One region of the Arthrobacter sp. NPDC080073 genome, then DNA from elsewhere that is predicted to be linked to it. Evidence: predicted binding sites of a transcription regulator. Region 1 holds the regulator's gene; the other holds the start of a gene.
The links. The regulator LexA, encoded in region 1, represses DNA repair genes until DNA is damaged. The targets are predictions, from matches to a motif close to TCGAACANNTGTTCGA.
Positions count from the first base shown of each region.

Region 2: a site for LexA is predicted at 1,868-1,883, ahead of ruvA (Holliday junction branch migration protein RuvA). Genes of this name have one in related genera too.

Region 1 covers NZ_JBFBKR010000001.1:35,631-52,540, reverse strand. The annotation lists gene dapF (diaminopimelate epimerase) at 1-829, shown strand, start outside; gene AB0O52_RS00225 (methyltransferase) at 810-1,424, opposite strand; gene hflX (GTPase HflX) at 1,830-3,392, shown strand; gene AB0O52_RS00215 (ATP-dependent DNA helicase) at 3,385-5,442, shown strand; gene AB0O52_RS00210 (pentapeptide repeat-containing protein) at 5,563-6,435, opposite strand; gene lexA (transcriptional repressor LexA) at 6,717-7,466, opposite strand; gene AB0O52_RS00200 (LysM peptidoglycan-binding domain-containing protein) at 7,833-8,192, shown strand; gene AB0O52_RS00195 (histidinol-phosphate transaminase) at 8,285-9,403, shown strand; gene hisB (imidazoleglycerol-phosphate dehydratase HisB) at 9,446-10,072, shown strand; gene hisH (imidazole glycerol phosphate synthase subunit HisH) at 10,069-10,824, shown strand; gene AB0O52_RS00180 (hypothetical protein) at 10,826-10,984, shown strand; gene priA (bifunctional 1-(5-phosphoribosyl)-5-((5-phosphoribosylamino)methylideneamino)imidazole-4-carboxamide isomerase/phosphoribosylanthranilate isomerase PriA) at 11,031-11,777, shown strand; gene AB0O52_RS00170 (SseB family protein) at 11,777-12,676, shown strand; gene AB0O52_RS00165 (MFS transporter) at 12,735-14,069, shown strand; gene AB0O52_RS00160 (DUF1844 domain-containing protein) at 14,154-14,540, opposite strand; gene infC (translation initiation factor IF-3) at 14,806-15,912, shown strand; gene rpmI (50S ribosomal protein L35) at 16,030-16,224, shown strand; gene rplT (50S ribosomal protein L20) at 16,342-16,872, shown strand.
Region 2 covers NZ_JBFBKR010000021.1:7,813-11,800, forward strand. The annotation lists gene pdxT (pyridoxal 5'-phosphate synthase glutaminase subunit PdxT) at 1-459, shown strand, start outside; gene AB0O52_RS19165 (YebC/PmpR family DNA-binding transcriptional regulator) at 463-1,218, shown strand; gene ruvC (crossover junction endodeoxyribonuclease RuvC) at 1,264-1,842, shown strand; gene ruvA (Holliday junction branch migration protein RuvA) at 1,947-2,591, shown strand; gene ruvB (Holliday junction branch migration DNA helicase RuvB) at 2,584-3,660, shown strand; gene yajC (preprotein translocase subunit YajC) at 3,851-3,988, shown strand, end outside.

The DNA of each region.
Region 1 (16,910 bases):
CGCGCACCAGATTTCTCCGGACCAGGTCGCAGCACTGTGCGACCGCCACCTGGGCATCGGCGGGGACGGTCTCATCCGGGCAGTCCCTTCGCGCTTCCTGCCCGAAGGCCTCCAGTTGCTCGAAGCGGACTCCGATGCCGAATGGTTCATGGATTACCGAAACGGCGACGGTTCGTTGTCCGAGATGTGCGGCAACGGCGTCCGGGTCTTCGTCCAATTCCTGATCGAGCAGGGTCTTGTCGTGCTCAACACCGGTGAATCCCTGACCATCGGGACGCGCGGCGGCATCAAGAAGATCGTGAGGACTTCCGAGGGCTATGCAGTGGACATGGGACCGTGGGAGTTCATTTTCCCCAAGGACGCCACCAGCAAGGCCATGGACTCCCTCGTCAGCGCCGACGGACTGGAAGTCGCCCGGCCAGCCCTTTCCGTCAGCATGGGCAACCCGCACACGGTCGTGGCATTGGCCGAACTTTCAGAGCTCAAGTCCACGCAGCTCTTCAAGGCGCCCGTCGTCGATCCCAAGCCGGCCAACGGCACCAACGTCGAGTTCGTGGTTCCCGCGGAGCCCCTCGTTCACGACGGTGTAGGCAACATCACTATGCGGGTCCACGAACGCGGCGTCGGTGAGACCCAATCGTGCGGCACCGGTGCCTGCGCGGCCGCCGTTGCCATCCGCCACTGGGCCGGGGAAGGCGCTCCCGACACGTGGCGCGTCAAGGTGCCGGGCGGCGTCGTCGGCGTGCGCTTCTTCCCGGGAGAAAGCGGCCGTGAACATGTTGAGCTCAGCGGGCCGGCCGTGATAGTCGCTAGCGGGACGCTTTCCTGATTCGCAGCACGCGGAAGGATTTCGACGTACTTTCCCGGGATACCGAGAACGAAGCGTCGAGGGTATCGGCCAGCCAACGCTGAAGCGAGTCCGCTCCAAGGTTTTTCTGCACCACAAGCCAGGCGTTTCCACCCGGAGCGAGCCGCGGCAGCCACCTGAGCAGCAGGTTGTGGAGTTCGTCCTTGCCGATGCGGATGGGCGGATTTGACCAGATGGTGTCGAACGTCAAGTCGGGGTCGACGTCGTCGGGCAGGCTCGCTGTGACATTCCCGAGCTCCAGCAGGGCGGCATTCTCGTTCGTCAAGGTGACGCAGCGCTCGTTGACATCGACGGCGTGGACGCGGGCGTGCGGAGCCATGAGCCCCATCGTCAACGCTATGGGACCCCAGCCGCAGCCGATGTCCAGCAGATTTCCCTGCGGGGCCGGAGGTGGAACTTCGGAGAGCAGGATCGCTGTTCCTTTGTCGATCCCGTCGGGGCTGAAGATACCGCCCGATGTCTGGAGCCGGCGGGTCGCGCCGGCCAGTTCCACCGTGAGGGACTTGCGGGTGAACGGCCCCGCGGGCTGTGCGCTGAAATAGTGAGCAGACTCCATAGCTTGCCAGATTAGTGGCCAGCAGCGGGCAAGGGAAACCGCGCACGCCTCCGTTCCCGCTCAACACGGGCTTGACGGGGTCTGATAGTCTGATCCGCATGTTCTTGATCTTTGAGTAGCCGGCAATTTGTAAGTAGCCGGCAGTGCCCGCGACGCAGGCCTGCTTGATTTGCAGCGCCATTCCGCCTTGGCATGTCCGGTCCAGACGTTGCTTCTTGACGCCTGGACACTCAGCAGATCGTCCCCTCCCGTCCTTGGAACTGAGCAGCCAATCGCGCAGTCCGTTCCGGATGGAGGTCCCGGACCGTCGGCAGAGCCTTGCCAGGCATCAGCCCTGCGCGAATTCCGCGCCATAAGAGACGAATCGGCACTATTCTGGAAATGCCGAACCCCCTAAAGGAGACCATGACCACGCAGAAGAACACCGGACCCGATTCCGACGCCCAGGACCTGAGTCCTGAAGAAATCCAGGCTGTCATCGACCGGATTCTCTCCAAGGACGCACCTGCCATAGTTCAGGACCGCGACGAACCCCGGGGCGTGTTTGGCAAGGCCCAGGCAATCTCCCGCCTGGACGAAGAGCACAGCATCTACGACGGCGATCAAGAGGATCTGGCCGAACGGCGGGCCCTGCGCCGAACGGCGGGCCTGTCCACGGAACTTGAAGATGTCACCGAGGTTGAATACCGGCAGTTGCGCCTTGAGCGCGTAGTGCTGGCCGGCCTCTGGACCGAAGGCACCCTTGCCGACGCCGAGAATTCCCTGCGGGAACTTGCCGCCCTGGCCGAAACGGCCGGCTCGGAAGTCCTGGACGGGATTGTCCAGCGCCGCATGAAGCCGGACCCCGGCACGTTCCTTGGCTCGGGCAAAGCCCTCGAGCTCAAGGACATTGTGATGGCCACCGGCGCGGACACCGTGGTGGTCGACGCCGAATTGGCACCGTCCCAGCGGCGCGGCCTTGAGGATATCGTCAAGGTCAAGGTGGTGGACCGCACCACGTTGATCCTGGACATCTTTGCGCAGCATGCCAAGAGCCGCGAAGGCAAGGCCCAGGTTGAGCTGGCACAGCTGGAATACCTGTTGCCGCGCCTGCGTGGTTGGGGCGATTCCATGTCCCGCCAGGCCGGTGGCCAGGTGGGTGGTGCCGGCGCCGGCATGGGTTCGCGTGGTCCTGGTGAAACCAAGATCGAACTTGACCGCCGTCGGATCCGCACACGCATGGCCAAGCTGCGGCGTGAAATCGCCGCGATGAAGCCATCGCGCGAGACCAAGCGGGCCAACCGCCGTCGTAATGCCGTTCCTTCGGTCGCCATCGCCGGTTACACGAACGCCGGAAAGTCGTCACTGCTCAACCGCCTGACGGATGCCGGTGTCCTCGTCGAGAACGCGCTGTTCGCCACCCTGGATCCCACGGTCCGGAAGGCCCAGACCCCTGACGGGATCGGCTACACGCTCTCGGACACCGTCGGCTTCGTGCGCTCGCTGCCCACCCAGCTCGTGGAGGCTTTCCGATCCACGCTGGAAGAGGTGGCCGACGCCGATCTGATCCTCCACGTGGTGGACGTTTCGCATCCCGATCCGGAAGGCCAGATCGCGGCCGTCCGCACGGTGTTCAGCGAGGTTGATGCCCGGAAGATCCCGGAAATCATTGTCCTGAACAAGGCAGACGCTGCGGATCCGTTTGTCGTGGAACGGCTCAAGCAGAAAGAGCCACGCAACGTCGTCGTGTCCACCCGCACCGGACAGGGCATTGCCGAGCTCCTTGGAGCCATCAGCGAGGCCATCCCGCGTCCTGGTGTGCGCCTTGAGGTTCTGATTCCGTACAACCGGGGTGAGCTCATCAACAAGCTGCACAACACAGACGCCGAAATCCTCAGCCTTGAACATGAGGAGGAAGGTACCCGCGTGGTGGCCATGGTCCATGAAAACCTGGCAGCCGAGTTGGAGTCGTTCGTCAGCAATGGTTGACCCAGAGGCGGGGGAGCGCGGCGGGACCGTGGGGGAACGGACCGCCCTCGAACTCCTGGACAAAGCGGTCGCGGGCATGGGCGGCCAGAACCGCGTTGGCCAACACGAAATGGCCAGGCAGGTGGCGCGGGCGATCGAGACCGGGGAACACCTCCTGGTCCAGGCGGGCACGGGCACGGGCAAGTCCCTTGCGTACTTGATTCCGCTGATTGCGCACGCGATGGAGAGCAACAAGCCTGCGCTCGTGTCCACGGCCACGCTCGCCCTGCAGACGCAGATCGTGGGCCGGGATTTGCCCCGTCTCCTGGAGACGATCAATCCGGAGCTGGAGCGCCCGGTAAGCATCGCGCTGGTCAAGGGCCGGGCCAACTATGTCTGCCGGCACAAGCTGGAGGGCGGTTTCCCCAGCGAGGAGCCCGCTGAAGGGCAGTTGTTCTCCCTCGGCGAGGACACGAGCGTTCCGCATCTCGCCGCAGCCATCGGCGGGCCCGCCTCGCAGCTCGGCAAGGAGGTCCTGCGGCTGCGTGAGTGGGCCGCGAAGACCGCCACGGGGGACCGGGACGAACTCATGCCGGGCGTGACGGACCGGGCGTGGCGCCAGGTATCAGTCACGTCGATGGAATGCCTCGGGGCGCAGAAGTGTCCGATGGCGGAGGAATGCTTCAGCGAGCTGGCTCGCCACCGTGCCGCGGAGTCCGACGTCGTAGTCACCAATCACGCGATGCTCGCGGTCAGCGCCTTCGAAGGCCTGGCCGTGCTGCCCGAATACGACGTGGTCGTGGTGGACGAGGCCCACGAGCTGCAGGACCGCGTGACCGGTGCCGTGTCCGGGCAGCTGTCCGTGGCGATGATCCATGCCGCGGCCTCGAGCGCCCGCAAACACACTGCGATCACGGTGGACGCGCTGAACGCCGCTGCGGACCGCTTGGAACTTGCGATCATCGGAGCGCCCTCCGGCCTGCTGCCCAACGGGCTCAATGACGAACAACTTGATTGCGTGGACCAGCTGCGGGAAGCCTGCCGTGCAGCGCTTTCCGATTCGAAGGGCGACTCGTCCAACGCGGTCGACGGCGGCCGCCAGCTCGCGCGCTCACGGCTGATGTTGATCCTCGAGCTGTGCGAACGGTTGCTCTCGGCCCGGGAAAACCGGGAAGTCGTGTGGCTCTCCCGGAACAGCACCTTCGATCCGCAGCAGGGCTATACGGCGCCCGACGAGGATTCGCCTGCGCTCATCAATATCGCGCCGCTCAGCGTTGCCGGACGCCTGCGGGAGGGGCTCTTCGCGGGCCATACCGTGGTGTTGACCTCTGCCACCTTGGCTATCGGCTCCGCGTTCGAGGCCACGGCCGGAGGGCTGGGACTGACAGGACAAGGGGCCCCCAGCTGGACCGGCGTGGATGTAGGCTCGCCCTTCGACTACCCGAAGCAGGGCATGCTGTACGTCGCCAAGCACTTGCCCAAGCCGGGGCGCGGCACCTCGCCCGAAGCGCTGGACGAACTTGAAGAGCTCATCAAGGCCTCGCACGGCGGAGCATTGTGCCTGTTTTCTTCCCGCCGTGCAGCGGAGGACGCGGCGGAAGCGATGCGCTCACGCCTGGACGTGGATATCTTGTGCCAGGGTGAATCGACCATGGCCGCACTGGTCAGGCAGTTTGCCGAGGAAAAGGACACGTGCCTGTTCGGCACCATGTCCCTTTGGCAGGGCGTTGACGTGCCCGGCGGTTCATGCAGGCTGGTAGTGATTGACCGGATCCCGTTCCCTCGTCCGGACGATCCCCTGATGACGGCACGGTCCCGCGCCGTGGCCCAGGCCGGCGGCAACGGTTTCATGGCAGTTTCGGCGACGCACGCCGCCATCCGGCTAGCCCAAGGGGCCGGCCGGCTCATCCGCTCAACGGGGGACAAGGGAGTCGTGGCCGTGCTGGATTCACGGCTTTCGACGGAGCGCTACGGCAATTTCCTCCGGGCAGCGTTGCCGCCCTTCTGGCCCACCACGGACCGTTCGGTGGTGCGCGGTGCGCTCGAACGGCTCTACGCCGAGTCGGCTTAACAGGACCGCACCAGCAAGCAGCGGCCTCAGGCCCGCGGAAACGGGCGCTTGTTTCCGATCCCGGAGCCTGTAGGTGGGGAGCCGGAAACAAGCCCCGGTCCTGGTGCCCGGGTAGTGGGGTCATCCGTCGTGCCAGTGCGAGGGCATTTCCAGATCCGAGGGTAGAAGAGTCGCGCGACTGCCTCTGGCGGCATTGAGCTGCGGCTGGGTTAGATATATGGCCTTGGATAGGTCAGTGCGGTCAAACCTTGCATCCCTGACGTCTGCGCCGAGCAGATCCACACCCGATAAATCACTGTCCCGCAGATCCGCGCCAATCAGGTGGGCCCCTCTGAGGTTTGCCCCGCACAACCGGCGGGATCTGAGATTCTTGCCCATCAGATCAGCTCCCGGTTTTAGCGTGGAATCCAGATGGTCGCCTCCGGCGGCAAAGTAGGAGGCCCGTATTTCTTCGCTGACGCCGACTAGCGTTGACCTCACCTGGGAGTGAAGTTCTTGAATATCCAGTGCGAGCAGGTCCGTCAGCTCGCCGCCGACTGCCTGTTTGATCGTATTCCGGAGCTTTACCGCACGGTTTGAGGAGTCGGGATCGAAAGTTCGTGCCCCTGCCTCGGCCAGGTACCAGAGCATCTCATGAAGCTGTCGGGCGGTTTTGAACGCGGAAAACATCTCGTCTTTGGTATCGGGGTGCGTAAGCCAGCTCTTTCCGGCGAAGAACCCTTGCGACACGTTTTGGCCAGCCCCGAAGCAGTCAAAGACCGTGCAGCCACGAAAGCCTCTTGGGCGCAGTCTGTCGTGGATGGTGCAGGAGAAGTCAGGTGCAAGGTTTTGGCAGGGAGAGCCTGCGGGTTTGTCGAGGGCAAAATCTGCAGAGCGGGAGAACCCGAACGCTGTGCAGCACAGGGCAAAGCAATTCCCACAGTCCGGGCGCAGGGATTGCCGGTCGAGGGCAGGTGAAAAGGGCTCGGTAGAGTTCGCCGATGATGTTTGCATGTGATCGTCCAGAGGTGAGTTCGGTGTTGGGCGTTGAGCAGGGGAACTCCACGTATGGAGTTCCCCTCGCGGGCGCACGGAATCACTGCTCGCTAAGGAGCGGCCTGGAATCGTTCAAAGGCCTGTGGATCACAGAGAAAAATGAAATATCACTGGCATCAGAATACCTGACTACCAGGCGGAGCGGGTCCGCGGGGACGCCCGGCTCCACGGCGGCGGTCGACCCGGCACGAGCAAGCCGTAGGTCCTAAGTGCGGGCCTCATGCCGTCAAAGCAACGGACTAAAGTGAGCGCAGGACCGAGACGACCTTGCCCATGATCGTGGCATGGTCTCCCAGGATGGGCTCGTACTGCGTGTTCTGGGGGAGCAGCCACGTATGGCCGTCGCGCTGCCGGAAGGTCTTGACGGTGGCTTCGTCGTCCAGGAGTGCGGCCACGATGTCGCCGTTGAGTGCGTCGTTTTGACGCCGTACCACCACCCAGTCCCCATCGCAGATAGCCGCGTCGATCATGGAATCGCCGGCGACCTTCAGCATGAAGAGTTCGCCATGGCCTACCAGCTGGCGGGGCAACGGCAGGACGTCTTCAACCGTCTGGTCCGCCAGGATGGGTCCGCCGGCAGCAATGCGCCCGACGAGGGGAACCATGGCCGTATCACTGGCACTCGCAAGTTCCGTGACAGCCAGGCCGCCGGCGCTGCGGAGTTTCGCCGGCGCTTCAACGCCGGGTATGGCCGAGCCGGCGTCCAGGGTCAACGGCATGAGGACTTCCATTGCACGCGGGCGCTTGGGATCGCGCCGAAGATAGCCAAGCTTCTCAAGCTGTGACAACTGGTGCGTGACGCTGGACAAGCTGGCCAAGCCAACAGTGTCCCCGATTTCACGCATCGACGGCGGATAGCCATGATCGTTCACCGAACGTTGGATGGTCTCCAGGATTTTCTTCTGGCGGACGGTCAGGCTCTTGGGTGTCTTCTGCGGCTGCTGGCTCCGCGCTGAAGCCGACCCGCTGCCAGTGGCTTTCGCTGCCATGTTCGCCAACGCCCTTCCGTTCCGCCCGTACGGCGCTGAGGCCTTGCCGGGACTGTCGGCCTGAAATGTCAGACCCTCCTGTTGCACTGATTCAGTGCTCGTTCCTTCACTCAAACGTAGGGCAGGCACAGGCGTTTATCAAACATTTGTTCTAGCGAGTCTCGACATCATTCGTTGATAAGTGCTAAAAATGTCCTAGCAAGGTTCGAATATGTGTTCTATAAAAGTGATGCAGGATCCGGGTTTTCGTTCGAATCGTTCGAACGGATCGACGAACAGCCGTCCTGCAAGCACTGACTGAAGGCAAGAATTGGCAGCCGCAACCAGAGATTCCGGAACGCGGCATTGTTCAGAAGGGCTCAGCTCATGTCCGCAATTACCATCACCCACAGGTCCGGCCGCAGCACGGCACCGGGCCGGCTTCGCCTGACCCGCCGGGGACGCATGGTCTTCTTCGGCGTCCCGGCAATGCTCTTGGTCGCAGCGCTCCTCAGCCTGGCGGGATTCCTGAATTCGCCGGCCAAGGCTGCTGATTCCACCGCCGAGCTGCAGCCCACCTCCAGCACGAGCGTCACGGTGCAAGTGGGCCAGTCCTTGTGGGGAATTGCGGGAACTGCCGCGCCTTCCCGGGATCCACGGGACGTCGTTGCCGAGATCATCCAGCTGAACAACCTTCAGGACGGCCGCATCGTGCCGGGCCAGCAGCTGTTCATTCCTTCCACCTAAAGGGCAATCCTGACCGGGCCGGCAGCCCGCCTGGAGGGGCGCCGGGCCGTCACAGTTTCAGTGCATCCACCGCGGCGCCTTAAACTGTCATGGTGAGTGACCAGCTTGAGCGACTTGACCGACTTCCCCTCCGGACCAACCTCCGCGGCCTGAGCCCGTATGGCGCGCCGCAGCTTGATGTTCCGATTTTGCTCAACGTCAACGAAAACACGCATGGCGTGCCAGCCGATGTCCAGGCGGCCATCACCGAGGCGGTAGCGGAAGCCGCCGTCGGGCTGAACCGCTACCCGGACCGCGAGTTCACCGAACTACGCGAGGCCCTTGCCGAATACCTCGGCCACGACCTTGCGGCCGAAAACATCTGGGCGGCCAACGGCTCCAATGAAGTGCTGCAGCAGATCCTCCAGGTTTTTGGTGGTCCGGGCCGGTCCGCGCTCGGTTTCCCGCCCACGTACTCGATGTACCCCCTGCTGGCCAGCGGAACCGACACGGCATACATCGCGGGTGTTCGTGCTGAAGACTATGGACTCGATGCAGCCTCGGCCGCCGCGCAGGTCCGCGAACTCAAGCCGAATGTCGTGTTCCTCTGCTCCCCGAACAACCCCACCGGCACGGGACTTGGCCTGGACGTCGTCGAGGCCGTATACGAAGCCGGCGAGGCGAGCCAGACGGTAGTGATCGTCGACGAGGCCTACCACGAGTTCGCCCACGACAACACGCCGAGTGCGTTGACGCTCCTCCCTGGCCGGGAGCGCCTCATTGTCTCCCGGACCATGAGCAAGGCTTTCGCCCTCGCCGGTGCACGCATCGGCTACATGGCAGCTGCCCCCGAGGTCGCCGATGCGATCCGCTTGGTCCGCCTCCCGTATCACCTCTCCGCCATCACGCAGGCAACCGCGCTGGCAGCCCTCCGGCACCGCGAAGCCCTCATGGCCGACGTCGAGGACATCAAGGTCCAACGCGACCGCATTGTCAGCGAGCTGACCCGCATGGGCTTCAAGCCAGCCGCTTCGGATTCGAACTATGTGTTCTTCGGCGGAATCGAAAACCCCCATGCCCTGTGGCAAGGCCTCCTGGAGCGCGGAGTCCTGATCCGCGACGTCGGCATACCGGGCCACCTCCGCGTCACCGCCGGTACGGAGCCTGAGACCACGGCCTTCCTTGAGGCGCTCGAAGCCTTGCTGGACGGCCAGGTCTCCGCACCGGCCTAGACTTGAACAAGTCCCACCACTCCTTCCTCCTAAGGACCATCAATGAGCGAAAACGGCGCCAGCACGGCGGCCGCCCGGACAGCACGCATGGAACGCACCACCAGCGAGTCCTCCGTCCTGGTTGAAATCAACCTCGACGGCACGGGAGTCTCGGATATCAGTACGTCGGTGCCGTTCTATGACCACATGCTGACGGCGCTCTGCAAGCATTCGCTCATCGACATGACTGTCAAGGCGACCGGAGACACCCACATCGACGCCCACCACACCGTGGAGGATGTTGCGATCACCTTCGGTGAGGTCCTCCGCAGCGCCTTGGGCAACAAGGCGGGCATCCGTCGCTTCGGCGAGGCCACGGTCCCGTTGGATGAAGCGCTGGCCCACGCCGTCGTGGACGTCTCCGGACGCCCGTACCTCGTCCACGGCGGGGAGCCGGCCGGCCAGGAATACCACCTGATCGGTGGGCACTTCACCGGTTCGCTTACCCGCCACGTCTTTGAGGCCATCACCCTGCACGCCGGCATCTGCCTTCACATGAATGTCCTGGCCGGCCGCGATCCGCACCACATCGTGGAGGCCCAGTTCAAGGCGTTCGCCCGTGCGCTCCGTTCCGCCGTTGAGTCCGACCCCCGAGTCGAGGGCATTCCGTCCACGAAGGGCGCCTTGTGAGTACGCACATCCTCAAGGATGGCGCCGTCGTGGATCCGAAGGCTGCCAGCCGCATTGTCTCGCCTGAAGGAAAACCGACCGTAACGGTTCTTGACTACGGCTCGGGCAATGTCCGCTCGGCAGTCCGGGCGCTTGAGCGTGCCGGAGCAGCAGTCACGTTGAGCGCCAAGCCCGACGACGTCCTGAACGCCGATGGGCTCGTGGTTCCCGGCGTCGGCGCCTTCGAAACAGTGATGCGCGAACTCAAGGCAGTCGACGCCATCCGGATGATCGGCCGCCGTGTGGCCGGGGGCCGGCCCGTCCTGGGTATCTGCGTCGGTCTCCAGGTGTTGTTCGAGGCCGGAGTGGAGCACGGTACCGAGGCAGAAGGCATGGGCGAGTGGCCAGGCAAGGTGGAACTCCTCCCAGCGCCCGTTGTCCCGCACATGGGCTGGAACACCGTGGACGTGCCCGAAGGCTCAAAGCTGTTCGCCGGCGTCGAGCACGAACGTTTCTATTTCGTACACTCGTACGGCGTGCAGAAGTGGGAATTCGACGTCGTCCAGCCCCGCATGGCCCCGCCGAAGGTGACCTGGTCCGAGCACGGCGCCCCCTTCATCGCCGCCGTGGAGAACGGTCCGTTGTGCGCCACGCAATTCCACCCCGAGAAGTCTGGCGACGCCGGAGCCCGGCTCCTGCGGAACTGGGTTGAGGGCTTGCGCCCACAAGCAAAAGTCCAGCCGCAGGCGACCGAGGCCGGAGGCACTGCCTAGTATGTGGTCCGTTATTTTCATGGGCGCGGCCGGGCTGCTGGTTGGCGGCGGAATCTCCTTCCACCAGCAGAAACGTCCCGCCTGGGTCTCGGTTTCGTTCTACGTCCTGGCCGGCCTGGCACTGCTCGCGGCCTACCTCTTCACCCTGCCCGCCAAATGATCCTTCCGGGCAACCGACGCCCGTCTCCACAACACCGAGGACTTCAATGACCACCGCCTCCGAACTGCCTGTTCTGGAACTCCTGCCCGCCGTCGACATCGTGGACGGCCAGGCTGTCCGTCTCCTTCAGGGAGAGGCCGGCTCCGAGACCAGCTACGGCACCCCGCTGGAAGCTGCACTGAACTGGCAGAACGCCGGAGCCGAATGGGTACACATGGTGGACCTTGATGCCGCCTTCGGCCGCGGCAACAATGCCGGCCTCATCAGCGAGGTCGTCTCGCAGCTGAGCGTCAAGGTGGAGCTTTCCGGCGGGCTGCGCGACGACGATTCCCTTGAGCGCGCACTTGAGCTCGGCGTCGCCCGCGTGAACCTCGGAACCGCAGCGTTGGAGAACCCTGAGTGGACCCGCCGGGCCATCGACCGCTTCGGTGACAAGATCGCCGTCGGGCTCGACGTCCGCGGCACAACGCTCGCGGGCCGTGGCTGGACCAAGGAGGGCGGGGATCTCTGGGAGGTTTTGGCCCGCCTTGAGGACGCCGGTTGTGCCCGCTACGTGGTCACCGACGTCACGAAGGACGGAACGTTGCAGGGTCCCAACGTGGAGCTGTTGCGCCAGATGGTCGAAAAGACCGGCAAACCCGTCGTTGCGTCGGGCGGCATTTCAAGCCTCGAGGACCTGCGCGTCCTGCGCGAACTCGTACCGCTCGGGGTCGAAGGAGCGATCGTCGGTAAGGCGCTGTACGCCGGCGCCTTCACGCTTCCGGAAGCCCTGGACGTCGCCGGCCGCCGCTGATGTCGCAGGATCCACAGCCCACTGCTGACAAGGCTTCAGCTCCGGCACCCCGGCAGTTGCCCGGGCACATCGCCGCGGCCCTGGCCGGTGCCGGGGGAACCGGCGATTCCGCCGGCCAGCCCTGGGCGGGCCGGGACCTGGCCGGTGACGCCGCCAAGATCCATAATTTCGAAGACGACGACGGAACGGCCGACGCCGGCTACCTCGCCGCCGTCGCGGCCTTGCTCGCCGGTACCGGAAGCGAAGCTGCGGTGGTGGCTTCGTTGGCAACCGCCAGGGTCTTTGTCCCGGTGGTGGCCCAGCTCGCTGCGGAAGCCGAAGGCGTGGACGGCCTCCATGCCGACAAGCAGGCCGACATGGCGCTCGTGACCCTGAAAGCGCCGGATGGGCGCACGGCCATGCCCGTGTTCACCTCCGCTGCCGCCCTTGAAGCATGGCACCCGCAGGCCCGACCCGTCGCCGTTTATGCAGCCCGGGCGGCGTTGTCCGCCGTGTCGGAGGGAGCCCAGCTGCTCGTCCTGGATCCCGGTTCCGATGTCACCTTCGTGGTGCGCCGGCCGGCCATGTGGTCATTGGCGCAGCAGCGCGACTGGACGCCGTCGTACCTTGATGATGAACTGGAGGCTGCTCTCAATTCCTTGGCGGGGACGTACCCGGCCGTGCGGCGCCTGGAGATGCGGCCAGGATCGGGGATGGCTTCGCGCACGGCTGATGGATCGGCCATGGCCGGCGGGGGCCCCGGGCCTGAATTGCGCGTGGTGCTGTACCTCGAGGACGGCCTGGACGCCGCCGCGGTGCAGGATCTCGTCTCCGGGCTGAACGGACGTTGGGTGCAGAACGAATTGTTCGCCGAGCGGGTTGACTCTATCGAAGTCAGCTTGCAGCGGGCGGCACAGTAGCCGAAGGCACAGGGGGAACGTCCTTGTCCTGCCCTCGGCAGAACAGAGGATGTATCTCGTGAATTTCTCTCTCTACCGGGAGATGCTTTCCATCACGTCCGTGCGGCGTCTCCTGCTGGTGGGCATGGTCGCCCGCATACCGCACTCGGCGGCGGGAGTTCTGCTTACCCTGCACATCGTGCTGACCTTGGGCAAGGGATACGCCGCCGCCGGTGCTGCGGCCGCGGTATTCACCATCGGAATCGCGATCGGCGCTCCGTGGCGAGGGCGGCGTGTGGACACTGTCGGCCTGCGCAAGGCGCTTGTTCCCTCGGTGGTGTCTGAGCTGGTGATTTGGTCCGTCGTTCCGCACGTCAGCTACGAATGGATCCTTCCCCTCGTCTTCGTCGGAGGCCTGTTGACGCTGCCGATCTTCAGCGTCATCCGGCAGTCCCTCGGTGTGCTGGTTGATGGCGAGCAACGGCGTTCGGCCTACGCCCTGGATTCGATCGGCACCGAAGTGGTCTTCATGATCGGCCCCGCAGTGGGCGCAGTTGTGGCTACCAGCGGTTTCACGGTCCTCGGCCTGACCATCGTGGGCGTGTGCACCTCGGCGGCCGGCCTCTTCCTGCTGTGGTTCAACCCGCCCACCCGCAGCGAGGGCGTCCTGGATGCAGGCCAGACGGCCGACCGGGATGCCGATGAGCTCCATGCGGCCGAAGCCGCGGTGGTGGCTTCGGCGCCGGCCCATCTCCAGGAAGCCGCATCGGAGATGGCTCCGACGGTCCCGCAACCTTCCGGGCTCCGCGGAAAGATGGCCCGGAACTTCACATGGTTCACCGCGGCGGTGGCCGCCGTGTTCGCCGTCGCCGCAGGATCCGGCATGGTACTAAGCGGCACCGACGTCGGAATCGTCGCAGTGTTGCAGCGCGGCGGGCACGAGAGCGAGATCGGAATTGTCTTCTTCTTCTGGTGTGCCTCTTCGGTAGTCGGCGGCCTCATCTACGGCGCCATGCACCGGCCTGTCTCACCGATCCTGCTCCTGCTGGGCATGGCGGCCCTGACCATTCCGATGGGCTTCGCCGGGGACACCTGGACCCTTGCTTTGTTGTCCCTGCTCCCCGGCCTGCTCTGCGCGCCGGTGTTGTCCGCGGCTTCGGAAAAGGTCGCCGAGATCGTGGATGAGGACCGGCGCGGCGAGGCAATGGGCTGGTATGGCTCGGCTCTTACAGCAGGCGTGGCTTTCGGTTCGCCGGTCGCGGGGCTCTTTATCGACGGCGTCGGGCCGTGGGCCGGCTTCGTCGCCGTCGGGACGGCGGGAGTGGTGCTGTGCCTTGCCGGACTGTTCCTCCAGCTGCGTCGGCGCCGGATCATGACCACCACCCAGGCCGGTGCGGGGGATCCGGCCACCTGAGTTGCGCCGAAACCGCCAGGATACGACGACGGCGGGCCGGCCAAAGGGGCCAGCCCGCCGTCGCGGTGGTACGGGTGCTCCGGGTCAGTTGACCGGGCCGGTGAACTTTTCGCCCGGGCCCTTGCCCGGCTCGTCCGGGATGAGGGAAGCTTCGCGGAACGCAAGCTGCAGGGAACGGAGGCCATCGCGCAAGGGACCGGCATGCTGCGAGCCGATTTCCGGTGCTGCGGCGGTGACCAGGCCGGCCAAAGCGGTGATCAGTTTGCGGGCTTCGTCCAGGTCCTTGAGCTCCCCGGCCTCGGGGTCGTCGGCCAAACCCACCTTGACGGCCGCAGCGCTCATGAGGTGAACGGCGCCGGTGGTGATGACCTCAACAGCCGGAACTTCCGAAATGTCGCGGATCTGCTGGCCTACTCCGGCGTCGGTGCCGGCGGGCTCGTGGTCGAGGGAATTGCTGTCTGAAGTGCTCATGCTGGTAAGCTTGTCACAGACCGACTGGAAGTTGCCATTTTCCGTGGCACACGCAGCGCTCGGCCCCCATCCTTAATGTGCGGTTGGTTGCCGATTTCTGTAGAATTGATTTTCAGTTTGCAAGCGGAGTTCTCTCCCACCCGCGTCAGCCGTTTCCCTCCGGGGATATAAGTTGCCGGGTACCTGGTCGGACGCCGTTCAAGGTCAGCCTTGGATGGTGCGAACGCCCCTCCAAGGGGCCGTTTCCGATCTTCGAGGCCTTCGATTGCGCCAGCAATTGGGGGCCTTCTCTATTTGCCGGTGGAATACTCATCACAACAACAGGAGCTTTGACATTAGCGAGCCAAGAATCAATGAGCGTATCCGCGTCCCCGAGGTGCGTTTGGTCGGCCCTGCCGGCGAACAGGTTGGAATCGTCCGTATTGAGGACGCCCTGCGTCTGGCTGCCGAGGCTGACCTGGATCTCGTTGAAGTTGCACCGCAGGCGAAGCCTCCGGTGTGCAAGCTGATGGACTTCGGCAAGTACAAGTACGAAGCCGCTGTTAAAGCCCGTGAGGCCCGCAAGAACCAGACCAACACGGTTCTTAAGGAAATCCGCTTCCGCCTGAAGATCGACACCCACGACTACGAGACCAAGCGCGGCCACGCGCTTCGCTTCCTTGGTGCCGGTGACAAGGTGAAAGCCATGATCCAGTTCCGCGGACGTGAGCAGCAGCGCCCCGAAATGGGCATCCGCCTGTTGCAGCGCTTCGCTGAGGACGTTGCCGAAGTTGGCGTGATTGAGTCCAGCCCGCGCATCGATGGCCGCAACATGGTCATGGTGATCGGTCCGTTGAAGAACAAGGCCGAGGCCAAGGCCGAGGCCCGCCGCGCGGCGCAGCGTGCAGAAGCCAAAGCCCAGAATGAAGCCAAGGCCGCAGGCCGCATTGACGTTTCAGGCGAGGATGCTCCCTTGACCCAGTCACTCGCGGACTTGCTCCCGGCGGAACTCTTGACCCAGACCGGGGAAACCCAGGCCGAGGAAACCCAGGCCGAGGAAACCCAGGCCGAGGAAACCGTTCCCGACGTCGTTGAGGCGGAGGCTGCCGAAGTCGAGGAGGCTCCGGTCGCTGAGGAATCGGTTGTCGAAGAGGCCCCTGTGGTTGAAGCGGCTCCGGTTGTCGAAAAGGCTCCCGTGGCTGAAGCAGCACCGGCACCGGCGCCCGCAAAGGCTCCTGAGCAGGCAGCTTCCAAGCCTGTTGTTCCGGCCGCCCCCAAGCCTGCCGCTACACCAGTACCGAAACCGATGGCGAAGCCCGCGGTTCCGAAGCCTGCAGCTCGACCGGCAGCCCCCAAGGCCGCTCCGAAGCCCGCGGCACGCAAGACCAACTAGTCACGCCGCAGGAGGCATCCCCTCCGCCCGGCACGAAAGCAGCAGCTGCCCCGTATGGGGAGGCTGCACGAAAGAACTGCAGACCCAGTCTGCGGACACGTAAGGAGATCGGTTCCCATGCCGAAGATGAAGACCCACAGTGGTGCTAAGAAGCGCTTCAAGCTGACCGGTACCGGCAAGCTGAAGCGCCAGCAGGCTAACCGCCGCCACTACCTGGAGCACAAGTCCTCCACGCTGACCCGTCGCCTTGCCGGCGACAGGATCGTCTTCAAGGGCGATGCCAAGGTCATCAAGAAGATGCTCGGCGTCTAAGTTCCAAGTTTTCTGGTTGCTGCCATCCGGTAGCTGCCGACTACACCAAAGCCTTCTCAGGCCGGCCGGGTTTCCGGCAGTAGCAGCTTGGGATAAGAATTTTGAAGGAGTACGCACGTGGCACGTGTGAAGCGGGCGGTAAACGCCCACAAGAAGCGTCGGGTTGTCCTTGAACGGGCCAAGGGTTACCGCGGTCAGCGGTCTCGCCTGTACCGCAAGGCAAAAGAGCAGCTGCTGCACTCGTTTGTGTACAGCTACGGCGACCGCCGCAAGAAGAAGGGTGACTTCCGTCGCCTCTGGATCCAGCGCATCAACGCTGCATCCCGCGCCAACGGCCTGACCTACAACCGTCTGATCCAGGGCCTGAAGGCCGCTGAGGTCGAGGTTGACCGCCGCATGCTGGCAGAGCTGGCCGTCTCCGACGCCAACGCTTTCGCCGCTCTGGTCAAGGTTGCCAAGGACTCCCTGCCTGCCGACACTTCCGCTCCGGCCGCCAAGGCCGAGGCCGCTCCGAAGGCTGCCGCCAAGACCGCCCCGGCTGCTAAGGCTGCTTCCGGCGTGAAGGCCTCCGTTTCCGAGGAAGAGCCCGCTGCCAAGGCACCCAAGGCCAAGGCTGCGAAGAAGCCTGCCGCTGAAGCTGCTGAGTAGCACGCGTAGCCTCAGTTCATGGGACAGTGGCAACTGCC
Region 2 (3,988 bases), on a different contig from region 1:
CAGATCGCGTCAGGCCTGCCGGTCTACGGATCCTGCGCTGGCATGATCCTGCTGGCGGACGACATCGCCGATCCCGCCACGGACCTTGCCGGAAATCCCCAGCAGACCTTCGGTGGATTGGACATCACGGTCCGTCGCAACGCCTTCGGCCGGCAGCGCGAGTCTTTCGAAACCGACCTTGACTTCAAAGGCCTCGAGTTCAGCGCCGGCGAGTCCGGCGTCGACCCCGTCCACGCCGTCTTCATCCGCGGACCGTGGGTGGAACGCGTTGGTCCCGGCGTCGAAATCCTTGCCCAGGTGGAACCGGGAAAAGCCACCCACACGGACACTTTGCACGGGTTGGCTAGAATTGTTGCAGTGCGCTCAGGTCGGTTGCTGGCCACCTCCTTCCACCCGGAAGTGACTGGGGAGAAGCGCGTGCATGAATTGTTTATTCGAATGATCAGAGGGGAAGTTTAAAGCATGTCAGGCCACTCCAAATGGGCGACGACCAAGCACAAGAAGGCCATCCTCGATAGCCGCCGGGCCAAGTCGTTCGCCAAACTGATCAAGAACATCGAAGTCGCGGCCCGCATGGGCGGACCGGACCTTGCCGGCAACCCCAGCCTGGAACTGGCTGTCACGAAAGCCAAGAAGACATCGGTCCCCGCTGACAACATCGACCGCGCCATCAAGCGCGGAGCCGGCCTGACCGGCGAAGTGGTCGACTACACGGAGATCATGTACGAAGCCCGGGGCCCGCAGGGTTCCGCCCTCCTGATCGAATGCCTCACGGACAACAAGAACCGCGCTGCGTCCGAGGTCCGGCTGGCTATCTCCCGCAACGGCGGCACCATTGCCGACCCGGGCTCCGTAAGCTACTTGTTCACCCGCAAGGGCGTCGTCAACCTTCCCAAGAACGGGCTCAGCGAAGACGACATCCTGATGGCCGTGCTCGACGCCGGCGCCGAGGAAGTCAAGGACAGCGGCGAGAACTGGGAAATCCACTCGGAGCCCACCGACCTCCCGGCCATCCGCGAAGCCCTCAAGGAAGCCGGCATCGAGTACGAGACGGACGAAGCCGAATTCGTCCCTTCAATGCAGGTGCCCCTGGACCTCGACGGCGCCAAGAAGTTCATGAAGCTCGTCGATGCCCTCGAGGATCTCGACGACGTCCAGAACGTGTACACCAACGCGGACATGAGCGAGGAAGTCCAGGCTGCGCTCGAAGCCGAGTAGCGCCCTCTTGCAACACAGCTTCATAACAACCAGGGAGGCCCGGACTTGACTCTTCGCGTATTGGGAGTCGATCCGGGCCTCACCCGTTGCGGCATCGGAGTGGTCGACGTCGAACGGAACCGCCGCGCCACGATGGTTGCGGTCTGCGTCGTGGGAACCTCCCCGGAACAATCATTGGACCAGCGTTTGCTGGTCATCGCCACGGCCATCGATGAATGGCTGGACCTGTACAAACCCGACGTTCTCGCGGTCGAACGGGTGTTCTCCCAGCTGAACGTCAGTACCGTCATGGGCGTCGCGCAGGCGTCCGGCGTGGTCATCGCGGCTGCTGCGCGGCGCGGCATCCCGGTGGCGCTCCACACGCCGTCGGAGGTCAAAGCTGCCGTCACGGGAAGCGGCACCTCCAACAAGGAAGCGGTGACAAAACTCATCACCAAGATCCTGCGTCTGGACGCCCCGCCGCGCCCGGCCGACGCCGCGGACGCTTTGGCCCTCGCAGTCACCCACGCGTGGCGGGCCGGCAGCGGTGCCGCCGTTGCTACTACCGGACCAGGGAGCAGTGCGTTGACTCCCGCCCAGCGAGCGTGGGCTGAAGCCGAAGCGAAAGCGCGCCGCGCCCGGTAATTGTCCCTGGCCCTTGCTAGGGTATTCGTAGATATGTTCGGATAGCCCCGCGCGTGTTGGATGCGATCGCAGCATGCACGGGGCAGTACTTCAGGAGCCGGGTCTTGATCAGTTTTCTCCGCGGAACCGTGGCGCACGTCAGTCTCTCCACGGCCGTCATCGATCTCAACGGTGCCGGAATGAGTGTCTACGCCACGCCCCAAACCCTCAGCCACCTGCATGTCGGCGAGGAAGCGAAGCTGTTCACCTCGTTGATCGTCAGGGAGGACTCCCTGACGCTTTTCGGTTTCTCGAACGACGACGAACGGGAAGTTTTCGATGTCCTGCTCAGCGTGAGCGGGGTGGGGCCGCGGCTGGCCCTCGCAGTCCTGGCCGTCCATGAGCCCGAAGCGATCCGGGTGGCCGCCCATTCCGGTGACGCCAAGTCCTTTACCAAGGTGCCCGGCATCGGGCCGAAGGTGGCCGGCAGGATCGTCCTGGAGCTTGCGGGCAAACTCGTTCCCCACGGCACCGCGCCGGGGGCTGCCCCGGCCGTGGCCGTCGAGTCGGTCTGGAAGCCGCAGGTGGTCGCCGCGATGACAAGCCTCGGATGGTCGGAGAAGGACGCCGCAGGCAGCATCGACAAGGCGATGGCCGATTCCCCGGAACTTGCCGATGCCGGCAACGTCGCACAGATCCTGCGTGCAACCCTTCGCTGGCTTGGGCAGGACGGAGCCCGTGCGGGAAACCGGGTAGGCAGCCGTGGCTGAGCAATCCCTCGTTACCGGGGGAGAGGAACCCGAAGAGCGCATCATCGAGGCCGCACTGCGCCCGAAGAACCTGCACGACTTCGTTGGCCAGCACCGTGTGCGCAAGCAACTCTCGCTCGTACTGGAGGCCTCCAGGATGCGCGGCCGCAGCGCGGACCACGTCCTGCTCTCGGGCCCCCCAGGGCTGGGCAAGACCACACTCTCCATGATCATCGCCGCCGAGATGAACGCTCCCTTGCGCATCAGCAGCGGGCCGGCCATCCAGCACGCCGGAGACCTCGCTGCGATCCTCTCCTCGCTCTCCGAGGGCGAAGTGCTCTTCCTCGACGAAATCCACCGGATGTCCCGGCCCGCAGAGGAAATGCTGTACATGGCCATGGAAGATTTCCGGGTGGACATCGTGGTGGGCAAGGGTGCCGGGGCAACTGCGATTCCGCTTGAGCTGCCGCCTTTCACCCTCGTGGGTGCCACCACGCGGGCTGGGCTGCTGCCTGGACCGCTGCGTGACCGCTTCGGTTTCACCGGGCATTTGGAGTTCTATTCCGTGGCCGAGCTTGAACTGGTTCTGCGTCGCTCGGCCGGACTGCTTGATTTGAAGGTCAACTCGGCCGGCTTCAGCGAGATCGCGGGCCGTTCCCGTGGAACTCCGCGTATTGCAAACCGGCTGCTGCGCCGTGTCCGGGACTGGGCTTTGGTCCACGGAATCGAGCAGATTGATGCCCGTGCCGCCTCCGCGGCGTTGGACATGTATGAGGTGGACCAACGTGGTTTGGACCGCCTGGACCGTGCCGTACTGGAGGCCTTGATCCTCAAGTTCAACGGTGGTCCCGTGGGGCTCTCCACCCTCGCGATCGCGGTCGGGGAGGAGCCGGAGACCGTCGAGACGGTGGCTGAGCCATATCTGGTGCGCGAGGGCCTTTTGGGGCGGACGCCGCGGGGCAGGATTGCCATGGCGTCCGCGTGGACCCACCTTGGTTACGCGGTGCCGGCAGGAGTGTTCGGGCAGGACCCGCTGGCGTTGTTCGAGGACAGCCAAAACGGGGCAGAAAGCATCGACACCGGCCGTTAGCACAATCCATTCAGCTTAACCCTCTAGACTGGTATGACACTCGGCACGTTCGAGTCCTTGGTTCTGTGCCCGCCCGTCGGAGCATTGTGCGGCCAGGTGGGCGAAAGCTCCACGGTCGCCGGATCCACCGGGCAGACATGGCCGTGAAACCAAAAACGTAAGTAAAGAACGGAACTTCCCTGTGGATCCAATGACAATCCTGCTGTTCGCCATGCTCGGCGTCTTCATCTTCATGATGTTCCGCCGCAACAAGAAGACGCAACAACAGCAGGCCAAGCTGCAGTCCCAGTTCGCCCCCGGCGTTGACGTCATGACCAGTTTCGGACTG